Regions from separate parts of the Bacillus sp. AFS031507 genome, predicted to be linked through region 4. Evidence: riboswitches for the same ligand, from Rfam matches in the RefSeq annotation. Region 4 holds a riboswitch; each other region holds the start of a gene.
What was found. A riboswitch is a leader RNA that binds a small molecule or an ion and turns the genes downstream of it on or off. The one in region 4 is predicted to bind glycine.

Region 1: it holds a riboswitch for glycine, as region 4 does, so the genes downstream of both, COE25_RS07815 (amino acid permease) here and gcvT (glycine cleavage system aminomethyltransferase GcvT) in region 4, are expected to answer to the same signal.
Region 2: it holds a riboswitch for glycine, as region 4 does, so the genes downstream of both, COE25_RS21615 (amino acid permease) here and gcvT (glycine cleavage system aminomethyltransferase GcvT) in region 4, are expected to answer to the same signal.
Region 3: it holds a riboswitch for glycine, as region 4 does, so the genes downstream of both, glyA (serine hydroxymethyltransferase) here and gcvT (glycine cleavage system aminomethyltransferase GcvT) in region 4, are expected to answer to the same signal.

Annotation. Positions count from the first base shown of each region.
Region 1 covers NZ_NUOW01000006.1:222,033-226,113, reverse strand. The annotation lists gene COE25_RS07830 (MerR family transcriptional regulator) at 122-676, opposite strand; gene COE25_RS07825 (DUF2935 domain-containing protein) at 928-1,725, shown strand; gene COE25_RS07820 (hypothetical protein) at 1,903-2,163, shown strand; glycine riboswitch at 2,435-2,515, shown strand; gene COE25_RS07815 (amino acid permease) at 2,681-4,045, shown strand.
Region 2 covers NZ_NUOW01000025.1:44,753-48,833, reverse strand. The annotation lists gene COE25_RS21615 (amino acid permease) at 1-969, opposite strand, end outside; glycine riboswitch at 1,315-1,414, opposite strand; gene COE25_RS21610 (response regulator transcription factor) at 1,805-2,572, opposite strand; gene COE25_RS21605 (sensor histidine kinase) at 2,569-4,081, opposite strand, start outside.
Region 3 covers NZ_NUOW01000025.1:48,860-52,940, forward strand. The annotation lists gene COE25_RS21615 (amino acid permease) at 1-394, shown strand, start outside; glycine riboswitch at 507-609, shown strand; gene glyA (serine hydroxymethyltransferase) at 852-2,102, shown strand; gene COE25_RS21625 (serine dehydratase beta chain) at 2,118-2,630, shown strand; gene sdaAA (L-serine ammonia-lyase, iron-sulfur-dependent, subunit alpha) at 2,630-3,511, shown strand; gene gcvT (glycine cleavage system aminomethyltransferase GcvT) at 3,527-4,081, shown strand, end outside.
Region 4 covers NZ_NUOW01000003.1:85,207-89,287, forward strand. The annotation lists gene COE25_RS04260 (DEAD/DEAH box helicase) at 1-1,375, opposite strand, end outside; glycine riboswitch at 1,553-1,640, shown strand; glycine riboswitch at 1,644-1,723, shown strand; gene gcvT (glycine cleavage system aminomethyltransferase GcvT) at 1,810-2,916, shown strand; gene gcvPA (aminomethyl-transferring glycine dehydrogenase subunit GcvPA) at 2,935-4,081, shown strand, end outside.

The DNA.
Region 1 (4,081 bases), on a different contig from region 4:
AAAAGTTGTCGATATTCCTCGTTTTAAATGAACTGTTAACTTCTTTTAATAAAAGAAAAAAATTTTCATTGTTTGACTTATGTTTGTAAAAAAAGCCATGCTATTCTAAGCACGGCTTTTCTCATTTCCACCATTTCCACCATTTCCTTTGCTCAGCGACTGCGATTTGCTTTCTGGTTTCTTCCTCAATCATTTTACTTCGTTCCTTTTCCAATTGCTCCATACGTTCAACATACTTCAAAATTAGATTAATCTTTTCTTCTAGCTGAGCTTCTCGTACTGCCTTCTCCTTCAAATGTTTGATTAAATCTAAGTTTACTTGCTCCAAATGTTCTATACGATCCAATAGCTCTTTAGTGTTAGTATTTTGCTCAGTATCGCCATCATTAGTTGTCTGTAACGGCACTTCTTCCAAAAGTGTTACCGTTTTATTTTCTTCAGAGATCCATGTCATCACAGCTTCGGCTGAACGTTCCATCGTCATACCCTCTTGCTTACTGAATTCGATTAATTTGCGGAGAGTGATAACATCTTTATCTATATAGGTTCTATGTCCTCTGTTATTACGCTGAACTTGATACCCATGTCCTTCCAAGAGAGTGGCATACTTCCGTAATGTATTGCCATCAATTCCAAGCAATTCCTGTACGTTACTAGGTGAATATATTATCGTCATAACACTACACCTCCAATTTAACACTTCTATAAAACGCTGAGAATTCCTTTTTTTATTAGAATTTTTTCTGAATGAAGTATAGGTAATGAAATATATGGAAGGAAATGGCTATAAAAGTGATGAAGAAAGGAGATTAATAGATTTAATTGAAATTGTTGGAATTTCAAACAGGATGTCATTGGTCATAAGAAGCAAATAAGAAGAATAAACATCAAAATAGTGTGGGGATTTCTTATTGGGGAGGAATAAACATGAATGATGTCCTTGAAAGAACAGCAAGATTTGAACATCGTTTTTGGTTACAAATATTAGGTGATCATTCGCGGTTTATTTATGAAGCTCTTGCACCCGTTCAAAAAGAGGAAATTGAAAAGGCATCATCTTTTATTCGAGTTTTTGACAAGCTTCTGGATCGTGCAAATTCCTCAGATTTAGTGACATTAACAATCGAAGCTGAAACAGAGGTTATAAGATTACGGGAATTTAAAATGGACTTATTAAGAAAACATCTGATTGGGAAAATAAAAATGCACCTTTCGCCAACCTTCATCAATCATATGGTCAATGAATTAGAGGAATACTTAAGAATTTTAATACACCTAAAAGCAGGGGAAGTTCCTCCTGTTTACCATGAACTACATCATCATCTTTTATGGTTATTAGATGCTGCGGGTCATTCAGAGGCAATTTCCTCTAATTTAGATAGTGTTGAAAAGAAACTCATTGAGAAAAGTAATACATTTAGGAAGAACTTTGAAGATTTTTACCTGAAATCAGTTGAACTAGCAGGATATTTAAGAACTAATTTGAACTCGTTCCCTGCTTTGTTAAAATTGAATTCAGACAGCCAGTTAGAAATAAAATTATTTCAAAATTTTCTACATGAAATAGAAGAACTTAGACTAAGTAAGCAAGCATTAGGAACATTCGCCCCCCTAATGGCGGATCATATGTACCGTGAAGAATGTTATTATCTTATGAAATTAGCAGAATCGGCAAATCTTGACTCACCCAATTGTGATCCTGCAAAACCTCGACGTATGGAGTGAGTTCACAAATCTGCCAAATATAATAACTAATAAAAGGTGAGGGGGAGTTTAAGTAAACACCCCATTTTTGCTGTTATGGAGATATTTGGATCATATAAAAAAACTTCCTAATTTTCCAAGAACATTGGACAGGGTTATATCCATATTCTATTGTATCAATACTTGAGGGTGTTCATTATGAGAATCAAAAGGGAAATACAAACCCAACCACAAACCATGATTGGTCAAGCATGGACTGGTAGACATGTGATCTTGCTTCACTGTACAAATAATAATCAATTTATTAATCTTTATAAAAGTTTCCATGCTCCGATTGAGCCTCCACGTCACAATTGTGCTGAAACTTTGTCGCAATTACTAAGTATCGGCTATCGTATAATCGCGATTACGCCCATCTCAGCAAATCATATTCAATATTTTTTGGTACTAGGAGATTAAGGATGCAGAATCAACGATTGCGATATAAATGAACCCAATCCCTTGCAGTGGGTTCATTTTTTGTTTCTCCATAAATCTAGATTCTCTGAAATTAATTATTGACAAAGTGATTGAATACTACTAAAATTAGAAATTATTTAACAATAATTTAGTTTGTGAGATAAGATGTAATGATGCATAACTTTTTTTAGCGGGGGATTTTGAACCATTTGTTCTTCTACATAAATTAAATACTAAGCAAGCTATGATTGCTATGGGTCAAACTATAGCAGGAGCAGCTTCTGGAGAGACCGCAGGAAATATGCGGCGCCGAAGGGTTCACAATCTCAGGCAAAAGGACAGAAGAGTACGAGTTTTATTTGTTATTCTGACAAAAGAGTAATGGATATTATTTGTTATTCTTATGACCGATGAGATTGGAGAAATTCCAATCTCTTTTTTTATGGTGTTTAACTCATTGTTCATATCTTCACATAGTGGACAAAGGAAATTATTACTAAATGAGGGGGCAAAAGAAGTGGCACAACAAGAATTAAAAAGAGATTTAAAAAATCGGCACGTACAACTGATTGCGATTGGAGGTACGATTGGTACAGGTTTATTCCTAGGTTCAGGGAAAGCCATTCAGTTAGCAGGTCCATCTATCATTTTTGCCTACTTAATTGTGGGTATCGCATGTTTTTTTGTAATGAGGGCATTAGGAGAACTTCTTTTATCAAATAAGGGCTATCAATCATTTACGGACTTCGCCGAGGATTATATTGGACCGTGGGCTGGTTATGTAACTGGATGGACCTATTGGTTTTGTTGGATTATGACAGCTATGGCTGATATTATTGCTGTTGGTGTATACGTGCAATATTGGTTCGATATCCCACAATGGATGCCTGCTATAGTCTGTTTAATTCTATTATTGGGACTAAATTTATTAACAGTAAAGCTATTTGGAGAATTAGAGTTTTGGTTTGCTTTAATCAAAGTGATCACCATTCTTGCTTTAATCATCATAGGGGTCATTTTGTTAATTATTGGATTTCAAACAGATTCAGGAACGGTTACAGTAAAAAATCTATGGAGCCATGGTGGTCTTTTCCCAAATGGATTATCAGGTTTCTTACTTTCTTTTCAAATGGTTGTCTTTGCATTTGTAGGTGTTGAATTAGTAGGTGTATCAGCAGCCGAAACATCCAATCCACAAAAAAATATCCCATCTGCAATAAATAAAATACCTTTAAGAATACTGTTTTTCTATGTGGGAGCCCTTATTATCCTTTTATGCATCAATCCATGGACGCAACTGAATGCAGCAAACAGTCCTTTTGTAAAAACGTTTAGTTTAGTTGGTATTCCGATTGCTGCAGGAATTATTAACTTTGTCGTCTTAACATCTGCTGCGTCTGCCTGTAACAGTGGATTGTTTTCAACGAGCCGCATATTATTTAATTTAAGTAATCATCAACAAGGACCCGCGAATTTTGCTAAATTAAATAAAAATCATGTACCGAGTAACGCATTATTTATATCTGCACTTGTTCTATCCGTCGGAGCTCTTTTAAGTAAGCTGATTCCAGAACAAGCCTTTGGTATCGTGACAACGATTAGTGCGATTTGTTTTATTTGGGTTTGGAGCATTATCTTAATTTGTCATCTGCGATATAAGAAATCACGCCCAGATTTACATGAAAAGTCGATTTTTAAAGCACCATTTACCCCATTTATTAATTATCTTGTTCTCTCGTTATTTGCATTTATTCTCATTATTATGCTATTTGCAGAATCAACTCGTGTCGCTTTATTAATGACACCATTATGGTTCATTCTTTTATTCATAGTGTATTCATTTAAAAGGACAAAGGGAAAAAATATTAGAATATCTGCGTAAAGTAGAATTCTTGCAATATAATAAAAATATTGTCAC
Region 2 (4,081 bases), on a different contig from region 4:
TTTTGCAAATGGTACAGGTGCATTTTTATCTCTGGCAAGTGAGTATACCATCCGGCTTGTACTGAAAATGGCGCTGTTACATGCCGAAGCTGCAGATGTTAGAACGACAAAATTGACGATACCAGCAGCTGCAGCGATACCAACCGCCACGAATACTTGAACGAATGGGCTTTTCTCTGGATTGATGGCGTTCCACGGATAAATACTCATTATGACAATAAGGGCGCCAATGTAGAAAATTAATACCCGAATAGGGATATTATTGATTGCTTTTGGGATAACTTTTTCCGGGTCTTCTGTTTCACCTGCAGTTAGTCCTACAAGTTCAATGCCAACAAACGCAAACACCACCATCTGGAATGAGAGGATAAAGCCATTTATCCCATTTGGGAACATGCCGCCGTGACTCCATAGATTCGTGAAACTGGATGCGCCTGAATTTGTGGAAAAGCCTTTAATAATCATGAAAATTCCGACAACAATTAATGCAAGAATCGCAATAACTTTAATTAAGGCGAACCAGAATTCCATTTCGCCAAAAAGCTTTACGGTTGCAAGGTTCATAACGAGCAAAACGACTAGTGCAATTAATCCTGGCATCCACTGTGGTACACTTGGAAACCAAAACTGAGTATAGAGACCAACTGCTGTTAAATCCGCCATTGCAATTGAAATCCAGCAAAACCAGTAGGTCCAGCCTGTAATAAATGCTGCCATATTACCTAAATAGTCTCTTACAAAGTCAACAAAAGAATGGTATTTCAAATTGGATAAAAGCAGTTCTCCAAGGGCGCGCATGATTAAAAAGCAAATGACCCCTGTAATCAAGTAGGCAAATAAAATCGATGGACCTGCTAAATGAATAGATTTACCTGCTCCAAGAAATAATCCTGTTCCGATAGCCCCGCCAATAGCGATAAGTTGAACGTGCCTGTTTTTTAATCCTCTTGACAATGTTTGTTCCTGCATATGAATTCCCTCTCTCTACTTTTCAAGGATGTTTGCAATTTTTTGATGGCTTTAAATAATATGTAAAATCAATAATTGCAAATGGATCCCAATGAAAGTTTAATATTTATTTAGTCAATTAGGCATAAATAAGCGCTTACATTTTTCTAAAAAATATATATTCAACAGGACAATCATGATGCGCCTCTCCAATTATTAGTTTTGTCTTTAACTCCTCCTTTTTTGTTTCTTACTATTTTTCTCCACAAAAAAAAGGACAGAGAAAAATAGGCGTTCCCCATTTTCCTCTGTCCTTTTACCTGAGAGTATAACTCCTTTGGTGGCACATGGCGCTCTCCAGAGACGCGTCCTATTGTGGTCCTTTTACCTGAGAGATTGAGCCCAATTTTTGGGACTTGCTCCTTCGGTGCTAAACGATGCGTTTAGTCTCTCCCACAATACTCATCCGCAATTATTAATATAATTAAATCCTAATCTATCGAAAGCATGATGTCAAATGAATTTTCTGAATTTAAATATTATTATAATTTTTTAGAAATATAGAGGGCATTGTTATCAGACACTTGTTGATGATTTTTTTGAAAATAGTTTCATTCTATTTCTCCCCCGATTTCCTATTTAAATACTTACAAAAAAGTGTAAAACTAGTTAAATCATAAACGTATCATTTTAGGTGAATTTGTATTTTTTAAGATTTAAAACATTCAGATATATATACCCATAGCTAAAGTCCTAGCTTTAAAACATATAAGAACGCAAAATTGATATAAATTAAGCGCAAACTTAAATCAATCAAAAAAAAAAAGCCAAAAACTAGATCTTGGCCCGTCGACCTTTATGGAGTTTTTTCCGGTACCTTTACAAGCGCTGATTTTCGAAACTCTGATGGTGAAAAGCCTGTAAGCCTCTTAAAGTTGTTACTAAAATAAGCTAAATCCGAGTATCCAACTCTCTCAGCAATTTCAGCTAATCGTAAGGTTGTTTTTAGTAACAAACGTTTGCTTTCCTCAATTCGCAGCTCGGTAATATAATCGACAAACTTTTTGTTCAGCTGTTGTTTGAATAATTGACTAAGATAACTAGGATTCATATGGACAGATTCTGCCGCATCTTTCAGTGTAATTTGGTCTAATGGTGTTTTTTCTAAATACTGCAAAACCTTTTCGATCGTTGAGGAAGGAAGATTTTCATCCTCATTTTTTGGAGTATTCCTTTTTGTCTCTTCTTTTGATTTCATTTCTAGCCACTTTTCAAGGCAATCTTTTAACTCGGTTTCCTCTACTGGTTTTAGAAGATAATCGGTTACCCCTGTTCGAATCGCATGTTGAACAAATTGAAACTCGTCATGAACACTGATCACAATGACATCCTGTTTCTTCTTCAATTGACTCAATTCTTTTACTAACGAAAGCCCGTCCATTATCGGCATTCGAATATCCGTTAACACTAGATCTGCATCATTATGCTTAATCCAGTCGAGCGCTTCTAACCCGTTTTCACATTCGTGGACCACTTGCAAAGGAAGCTTCAACTTGTTTATCGTCCACTTAAGAGCTGTTCGAACCCATCTCTCATCATCAACCAACAAGATATTTTTCTTCATACTCTCTCCTCCTCCACATGATGATCTAGTATCGGTAAATGGATCAATACCTCAGTCCCTGAACCCTGTTCACTTTGAATGGTTATTCCATACTCGGGTCCAAACAAATAATGAATTCTTTGATGAACATTTACGATTCCTATATTTTTCCCATCACTAGTGGCCGTTTTTAAGTCCATTCTTTTCTTGATTTCTTCTAAAATATGATCCTTTATTCCTTCACCAGTATCGGAAATGCGAATAACAACGGAAGATTCAGAATGACGGAAAGCTGATATCACAATTTTTAATTTTCTAGTATTAGGACCAAAACCATGAACAAAACAATTCTCAACCAACGGCTGGAGGGAAAATTTTACCATTTCCAGTTCCATTACCCATTGAGGAATATCAAACATGTACTCAAAACGGTCCTCAAAGCGAAACTTTTGAATCTGCAGATACATTTCACAAAAATTCACTTCTTCTCTAAAACTCACGGTAGATGAATGATTATTTAGATTATACCGAAGTAGTTTTCCAAGTGAGAAAGACATGGTTGCAATATTTTCCTGATTTTCTTCCAATGCCATACCCCTTATAGTTTCAAGAGAATTGTATAAAAAGTGGGGATTCATTTGTGATTGCAGCATTTTTAATTCGACTTCTTTTTGTTTAAGTGACATTTCTGCTTCCTTTAACTTAGAGACGTATACTTCTTCAAGTAGATTGGATAGTTTCTCAACTGTATTATTAAAACCAGCAGTCAGTTGTCCGATTTCATCATTAGAATCCACTCGGACTCTGCCGTCTAATTTTCCAATTTCAACTTCCTTCATAAAATGTTGCAGACGACGGATGGGCCGAATGATGCTTGTGGCGAATCCGAACCCGATCAAATAGGCAATGATCAAAGAGACAAGAATGGTTAAGGATATGGCTTTTTCAATTTGAACGATTCCCCCCGTCAAATCTCGGTATGGGACTGCCGATAGAAACCTCCAGCCGAGGTTTCGAGAGAAAGTATAGGTAACAAAATCTCTCCGTTCATTTTCTAAAATTTCCGTGCTGCTTCCTTCTGTTTTCAGGTTTGAAAGTTGTTTGAATTCAACCCTTTTCCCGAGTTTTAAGTAGTCAGGATGGTAAATATAATGCCCGTTCGCATCTAAAATGGAAAAATAGCCATTTTTACTGATTGTTACCTTGTTAGAGATTTCTTCAATTCTTCTGAAATTGATATCAATAATAAGCATGCCTACAGGTAAGAGAGTCTGGGGATTATAAAGTCTCCTTACTAGTGAAATGACAGGCTGTTCCTTATTTTCTAATTTTAACTTTCTCATAACTAACATACTCATCCCATTAAGTGGGACTGACGAATACCAATATTCCTCTTTCATTTTCGCAGCAGGATAGAAATTTCTATTTCCAAGAGTATCAATAACCTGATTGTTATTAAGTAGTATAGTGATATTTGTTATATCTGCTCTTGAGTATTCTGCTTCTTTAAGGGTGTTACGAGTTGGTTCA
Region 3 (4,081 bases), on a different contig from region 4:
TGCATTGTTCTTTTCCACTGTTGTTATTTTAATTGCCGTTGTGTTGAACTATGTAATGCCAGAAGGAGTATTTACGCTGATTACAAGTATTTCTACAGTATGTTTCATCTTTATTTGGGGTATTACTGTCGTCAGTCATTTGAAATACCGCAAAACCAGACCAGATCTTGCAAAAGTGAACAAATTTAAATTGCCGCTTTATCCATTTTCCAATTACTTAATCCTTGTCTTCCTAGCGTTCGTCCTTGTCGTACTTGCACTTGCGGAAGACACTCGTGTTGCCTTGTTCGTAACACCTGTTTGGTTTATCATGCTGATTGCGATTTATAAGATGTTGACAAAGAAGGCGGATTATGCGGATCAGGAGAATCAACAACAAGTAGCAGAAAATTAAGTGGCAACCCAAAAAAATGACTTTTATTAATAAATAATGTTTCCGCTTTCAAAAAAGCTTGACTTAGATTCCATTAACTATTATTCTGAAAATAATAAAAATAAATAAGCGGAAGATGATTGTGGGAGAGTGCAAGTTTACACGCCACCGAAGGAGCAAGTTCCAAAAAGACCCTTGGAACAAATCTCTCAGGTAGATGGAACCACAATTGGACGCAACTCTGGAGAGCGCGTATACAGTTTACGCCACCAAAGGGGAAGGTTCTTAATCGAACTTAAACTCTCAGGTAAAAGGACAGAGAAGGGTAGAAGAAAGCCATGTGCTACCCTTTTCTGTCCTTTTTTGCGTGCAAAAAAGTATGGTTTCGCTTCAGATTTTATCTTGGGAATAAACAGATAAAATCCGAGGTTAAACACTGATAGAGGTAGCTAATACAACGAATCAAGGGGGAAACGGTTTGAGTTTACAACAAAATGATTCAACTATTTTTGAAGCAATTAGGAAAGAGCAGCATCGTCAGCATCAAACATTGGAGTTGATCGCTTCTGAAAACTTCGTAAGCCAAGATGTTTTAGAAGCAATGGGAAGTGTGATGACGAACAAATATGCAGAAGGCTATCCAGGGAAGCGTTACTATGGCGGATGTGAATTTGTCGATGTGGCAGAACAAATAGCGATTGACCGCCTAACTCAGCTGTTTGGTGCTAAATATGCCAATGTTCAGCCTCACTCAGGTGCACAAGCAAATTTTGCTGTATTTTTCGCACTGCTTCAACCTGGTGATAAAGTGATGGGGATGAACCTCTCTCATGGCGGGCACTTAACGCACGGAAGTCCTGTTAGTGTTTCAGGAAAATGGTTTGAGGTAGTGTCCTATGGTGTGAGAGAAGATACTCAATTGATTGATTATGATGAACTGGAAGCGATCGCGAAAAAAGAAAAACCGAAATTGATCATTGCAGGTACAAGTGCTTACACTAGAACGATTGATTTTGCACGGTTTAGACAAATTGCTGATCAAGTTGGCGCAAAATTCATGGTAGATATGGCGCATATTGCGGGACTTGTTGCAGCAGGTCTTCATCCATCGCCGGTTCCATACGCAGATGTAGTAACGAGCACTACGCATAAAACGTTGCGAGGACCGCGCGGCGGCATTATTTTAACAAATGATGAAGAGATGATAAAAGTCATTAATAAATCGGTGTTCCCAGGGATTCAAGGCGGCCCGTTAATGCATATTATTGCAGCTAAGGCGGTTGCATTCAATGAAGCATTGCAGCCAAGCTTTAAGGAATATGCAAAACAAATCATTCTAAATGCCGACACACTAGGCAAAACATTAAAAAATGAAGGTGCAGCCCTTGTTTCTGGTGGAACGGATAATCATATCGTCCTTTTAGATTTACGTCCGTGGAATTTAACTGGAAAAGAAGCAGAAAAATTATTAGAAGAAGCAGGCATTACTGTAAATAAAAATACCATTCCATTTGATCCAGAAAAGCCGTTTGTTACGAGCGGTATTCGCATGGGAACAGCGGCTTTAACGACACGAGGTATGAAACAGGATGATATGGTGAAAATCGGGCAAGTTATCGCTGATGTTTTGAAGAGCAAAGGGGACAAAGCCGTACTTGAGAAAGCAAAAGAAACAACCAAAGCAATTTGTGGAGTCTATCCGTTATTTCAACAGGCAATCACAGTATAAGAAAGGGGTATGAGGATGGAATTTCAGAGTTGTTTTGACATTATTGGCCCGATTATGGTGGGACCGTCGAGTTCTCATACAGCAGGTGTCGTATCTATCGGGAAATTTATTTATGAACTGTTAGGAGAATGTCCACAAGAGGTCAAGATTGTATTTTATGATTCCTTTGCTGAAACTTATCAAGGACATGGAACAGATAAAGCACTTCTTGGCGGATTGCTTGGGATGGATACCGATGATACACGCATTAAACATTCATTGGAGTGGGCAAAAGAAGTTGGCATGCAGTACAATTTCGAATTTGAAGATATCTGTGACTACTATGACCACCCAAATACAACAATCGTGACAGTGAAACACGAAGATCGTGTTGTAAAGGTTGGCGGTGCATCACTTGGTGGAGGCTTATCAAAAATCTTTATGATTAACGAGAAGATGGTAGATATTCGTTTAAGTGCAGGCGATGACTTTACAGTCCTTGCTAGTTCTTATCAACCAAGAGGGAAAGTACTTATGGAGGCAATTTAATGAAGATACAGTCCATGAAAGAGCTGATTGAAGCTTGTGAAAGAGAACAAAAAACCATTGGTGAAATCATGTTGATGATGGAAACAGAAAAATCAGGAAGAGACCAAGAAACCATTATTAGCATGATGGAAGAGCGATTGATCAAAATGAAAGAAGCCGTTGATAGCGGTATAAAAGATGCCTCAACCGCACCGAGTGGAATTTCTGGCGGGGATGCCGTGAAAATGTATGATTACGTACATCAAGGTAAATCTCTGTCAGGTAGTTATGTAAGCAATGCAATGAGCTTTTCATTGGCAACTTCTGAAAGCAATGCACGGATGGGGGTTATTGTAGCCACTCCAACTGCTGGGGCAGCCGGTATTTTGCCTGGTGTATTGTTTTCGCTTCATAAAAATGATGGCACACCCTATAAAGATTTAGTCATGGGGTTGTTTACGGCAAGTATGCTTGGGTTTGTCATTGCAAACCGTTCGTTCATTTCAGGGGCGGCTGGAGGCTGCCAGGCAGAGGTAGGATCCGCAACAGCCATGGCCGCAGGAACAATCGTTGAGTTAAAAGGGGGCACGCCACAGCAAGCAGTGAATGCGACCGCCATTGCCATGAAGTCACTCTTGGGTTTAGTTTGTGATCCAGTAGCAGGTCTTGTTGAAGTGCCTTGCATAAAGCGAAATGTGATTGGAACCTCCATCGCATTTTCAGCGGCTGATATGTCTCTTGCTGGGATTGAAAGCCGCATTCCGTGTGATGAAGTGATTGAAGCGATGTATAGGGTCGGAAAAGATATGCCTCGGACACTTCGAGAAACTGCGCTTGGAGGTCTAGCAACGACAGAAACAGGTAAACAGGTGAAGGAACGACTATTTTGTCGGAAATCATAAGTAGGGGGTCTATCAATGGGGACAGCAACAGTATTAAAGCAAACACCACTTTTTGATATTTATGGAAAATCAGGTGCGAAGGTCATTGATTTTGGAGGCTGGGCATTGCCAGTACAGTTTTCCAGCATTTTAGATGAGCATGAGGCGGTTCGAACAAAAGCAGGTCTTTTTGATGTCTCACATATGGGTGAAGTGCTTGTTGAGGGCCAAGATGCAGAGAGTTACATTAACTACCTTGTCACTAACGATGTAACAAAGCTTAGTATCGATCAAGCACAATATACAGCAATGTGCTATCCAGACGGCGGAACAGTCGATGATTTATTAGTGTACAAATTAGCAGATGAAAAATATTTACTCGTCATTAATGCCGCAAACATTGAGAAAGATTATGAATGGATGAAGCAGCATGTAAAAGGTGATGTGACGCTCCAAAATATTTCGAATGACACTGCACAGCTTGCCATCCAAGGTCCAAAGGCAGAAGGTATTTTACAAAAGTTAACGGAAACAGATCTATCAGAAATTGGTCCATTTAAATTTGCTCAACATGTCAATCTGGACGGGATT
Region 4 (4,081 bases):
TTCGTTGTTCGAGCCTCATTGGATTCCATGGCAAATCAAAGTTAATTATATGATTACAAAATTGAAGGTTAATTCCTTCACCGCCCGCTTCAGTTGCTATAAGGACTTGAGCATGCTTTTGGAATAATTCTCTCATCCAGTCCTTTTTTCCACGCTTAAAGCCGCCCCGAAAAGGGACAGATGAAATTCCATGCTGTTTTAAATACCATTGGAGGTACATTTGTGTTGCTCGGTATTCTGTAAAAATAATCACTTTATCATTTACTTTTTGAATTAATTCTAATGCTTTTTCCGCTTTTGAATTCTTCTGGACAGCTTCGACTTTTTTTATTAAATACTGAATTTGTTCTTCAAAAGCTGGGGTTGGATTTTCCTTTTTTTGGAGCATGTTTTTTAATGTATAAAAAACTGCTTCTCTACTGCTGCATGCCTCACGCTGTAATGTCATTACGGAGAATGAACTTGTCTGTGCCCAATTCCCCTCATTTTTTAATTCAGTAATTGACTCATAAAGATCTTTCTCCTCTTGAGTGCATTCAATTGGAATGGTTTCCACATGCCTTTTCGTCCACTCAATGCCTGTATCTGCCCGCCGGTTCCGAATCATAACCTTGTTTACTAATTCTTTTAAATGCTCATCATCATTTAATGAACGTGCATCTCGTTTGTATTTTTCAAAGAATGTCGTTTCGCTGCCTAAATGTCCTGGTTTTAATAATGAAACCAGATTAAAAATTTCCTCGATACGGTTCTGAATAGGTGTTGCCGTCAATAGTAAACAAAATTTCTTTTTCAGATTTTGGACAAATTCGTAGTTTTTTGTTTTGTTATTTTTAAGTTTATGGGCTTCATCAATGATAATAAGGTCATAGTCCTGCTTAAAAATTATGTCTCGATGAGGATTTCGTTTAGCCGTATCAATTGACGAAACGACAACATCGCACTGTTCCCACACATAGCTTTTCCTTTGTGAAATGGCTGGAATGAAAAATTTGCTATTCAACTCCATCGACCATTGAGTAACTAACGATGCAGGGACAAGAATTAATACTTTTTTCACCAATCCGCGAATCATATATTCTTTTAGAATCAGCCCGGCCTCAATCGTTTTTCCGAGTCCTACTTCATCGGCAAGGATGGCTTTCCCATTCATATTTTCAATTACTTGTTTAGCTGTTTCAAGCTGGTGAGGAAGTGGGGTTAGATTGGGTAAATGACTTGGTGCCAATAAACCTTTGAAATCTGGAATGACGAGATGTTTTTCAACTCCAATTGCTAGTTTAAAAATTTCCCAATTCCCCCATGGACCATCGTTTTCAATTCTATGTAAAAAATCATCCTTCCAAGAGGAATCAAATTCAATTTCGATCGACATGGTTCCAGCTCCTTTTTATTCAATTTCCAGCTATATGCTTTTCTAATAAAGTTATTGCTCAATGTATTATTTTAATGGTAGGATAATAATAGCTTTGAATGTTTTAAATATTTTAATAAGGTAATTTATTTTATAAGTATAATTAGTATGACCAATTTGGATAATATTATAATGCGAATGATAACAAGGGGAGAGACTACTTATGTAGCGCCGAAGGAGCAAGCAGAAATGTGAATCTCTCAGGCAAAAGAACTCTTGTAGGACGCAGCTCTGGAGAGCGCTGCTAGCTTTAAGCAGCCACCAAAGGGGAAAGCCTTTTTAGGTAAACTTTCAGGTGCAAGGACAGAGACCTTCTTACGTTTCATAGGAGGTTTCTGTCCTTTTTTACATTATCCATTGAATAATTTGCGCCAAAGATTGAAGGAGGATTAAGAATGTCTGAATTAAAACGAACTCCACTTTTTGATGTGTATAAAGAATGGGGAGGAAAAACCATTGATTTTGGAGGTTGGGCACTGCCGGTCCAATTCTCTAGCATTAAAGAAGAGCATGAAGCTGTTCGCTCTTGTGCAGGATTATTTGATGTTTCCCATATGGGTGAAGTAGAAGTAAAAGGCACTAATAGCTTAGCATTTTTACAAAAAATGATGACTAATGACATTTCAAAAGTAAAAAATGGAGGTGCCCAGTACACAGCCATGTGTTATGAAAATGGCGGTACTGTTGATGACCTGCTTGTATATAAGATTGAAGACAATCATTACCTTTTAGTAGTAAACGCATCAAATATTGAAAAAGATTACAAATGGCTTGAAGACCATTTAACTGGTGATGTCTCTTTAGAAAACTTATCGGAAAAAACAGCACAGCTGGCTATCCAGGGACCACTTGCGGAAAAAGTATTGCAAAAGCTTGCGGGAGATAATGATTTAAGCCAAATTGGCTTTTTCAAATTCCAACAAGATGTAATCCTAAATGGAAAAAAGGCACTTGTATCAAGAACTGGTTATACTGGTGAAGATGGCTTTGAAGTGTATTGCGATGCAGAAGATGTTGTGGACCTTTGGAGAGACATTTTAACTGCAGGTAAAGAAGATGGAGTAATCCCATGTGGATTAGGGTCACGCGACACACTTCGCTTTGAAGCAGTTTTAGCGCTTTATGGTCAAGAACTATCTCCAGAAATTTCACCACTTGAAGCTGGAATTGGCTTCGCTGTGAAATTAAACAAAGAAGATGACTTTATCGGGAAACAAGCGTTAATCCAACAAAAAGAAAAGGGCTTAACAAGAAAATTGGTTGGAATCGAAATGATTGATCGTGGGATTCCACGTCATGGCTACCCTGTATATAAAGGTGATCAGTTAATTGGTGAGGTTACAACTGGAACGCAATCACCCACGTTAAAGAGGAATATTGGTCTTGCCCTAATCAATGCAGAATTTGCGGGTATTGAATCCGAAGTTGAAGTTGAAATTCGCGGCAAACGTTTAAAAGCTACTGTAGTTCCAACACCTTTTTATAAAAAAGAAAAGAAATAACAGAAGGGAGTTAGGTTTATGAAACATCGCTATTTACCTATGACTGAACAAGATAAGAAAACTATGCTTGAGGCAATTGGAGTTTCCTCTATTGATGAACTGTTTAGCGATATCCCTGAGAAAGTAAGATTTAAGGGTGAGTACAATATAAAAGCGGCAAAGTCTGAAACAGACTTAATGAAAGAGCTTTTTAAGATGGCTAGTCGGAACGCTGACCTGAAAAGAAACGTATCTTTTATAGGTGCTGGTGTTTATGACCATTACATGCCTGTAATTGTCGACCATGTTATTTCTAGATCAGAATTTTATACAGCATATACACCTTATCAACCAGAAATTTCACAAGGTGAACTTCAAGCTATCTTTGAATTCCAAACCATGATTTGTGAGTTAACTGGAATGGATGTTGCCAACTCATCGATGTATGATGGCGGAACTGCTCTTGCTGAAGCAGCAATGCTTAGTGCAGGCCATACCAAACGAAAAACGATAGTCGTATCCAGTGCTGTACATCCAGAATCACGTGATGTTCTAAAAACTTATGCAAAGGGTCAGTATCTCAATGTGATTGAAGTACCAGTCAAAGATGGTGTAACAGATCTTGAAGCATTAAAAGGACTCGTTAATGAAGATGTTGCAGCCGTTATCGTCCAATATCCAAACTTCTTTGGGCGAGTCGAGCCGTTAAAAGAGCTTGAGGAAATCATTCATGCAAATAAGTCCATGTTTGTTGTTTCAAGTAACCCACTGTCCCTTGGGGTATTAACACCTCCAGGTAAATTTGGTGCTGACATCGTTATTGGTGATGCGCAGCCGTTTGGGATCCCAACTGCCTTTGGCGGACCGCACTGCGGATATTTTGCAGTCACTACTAAGTTAATGCGGAAAGTTCCAGGCCGTCTTGTTGGACAGACAACGGATGACCAAGGGCGCCGTGGTTTTGTCTTAACACTACAAGCGCGTGAACAGCATATCCGTCGTGATAAAGCGACATCAAATATTTGTTCCAATCAGGCATTAAATGCACTCGCTGCATCTGTAGCGATGACCGCTCTTGGTAAAAAAGGTGTCAGGGAAATGGCTGCGGCCAACTTGCAAAAAGCTCATTATGCGAAAAATACTTTCAAGGAAGCCGGCTTTGAAGTTGTTTATGATGGCCATTCCT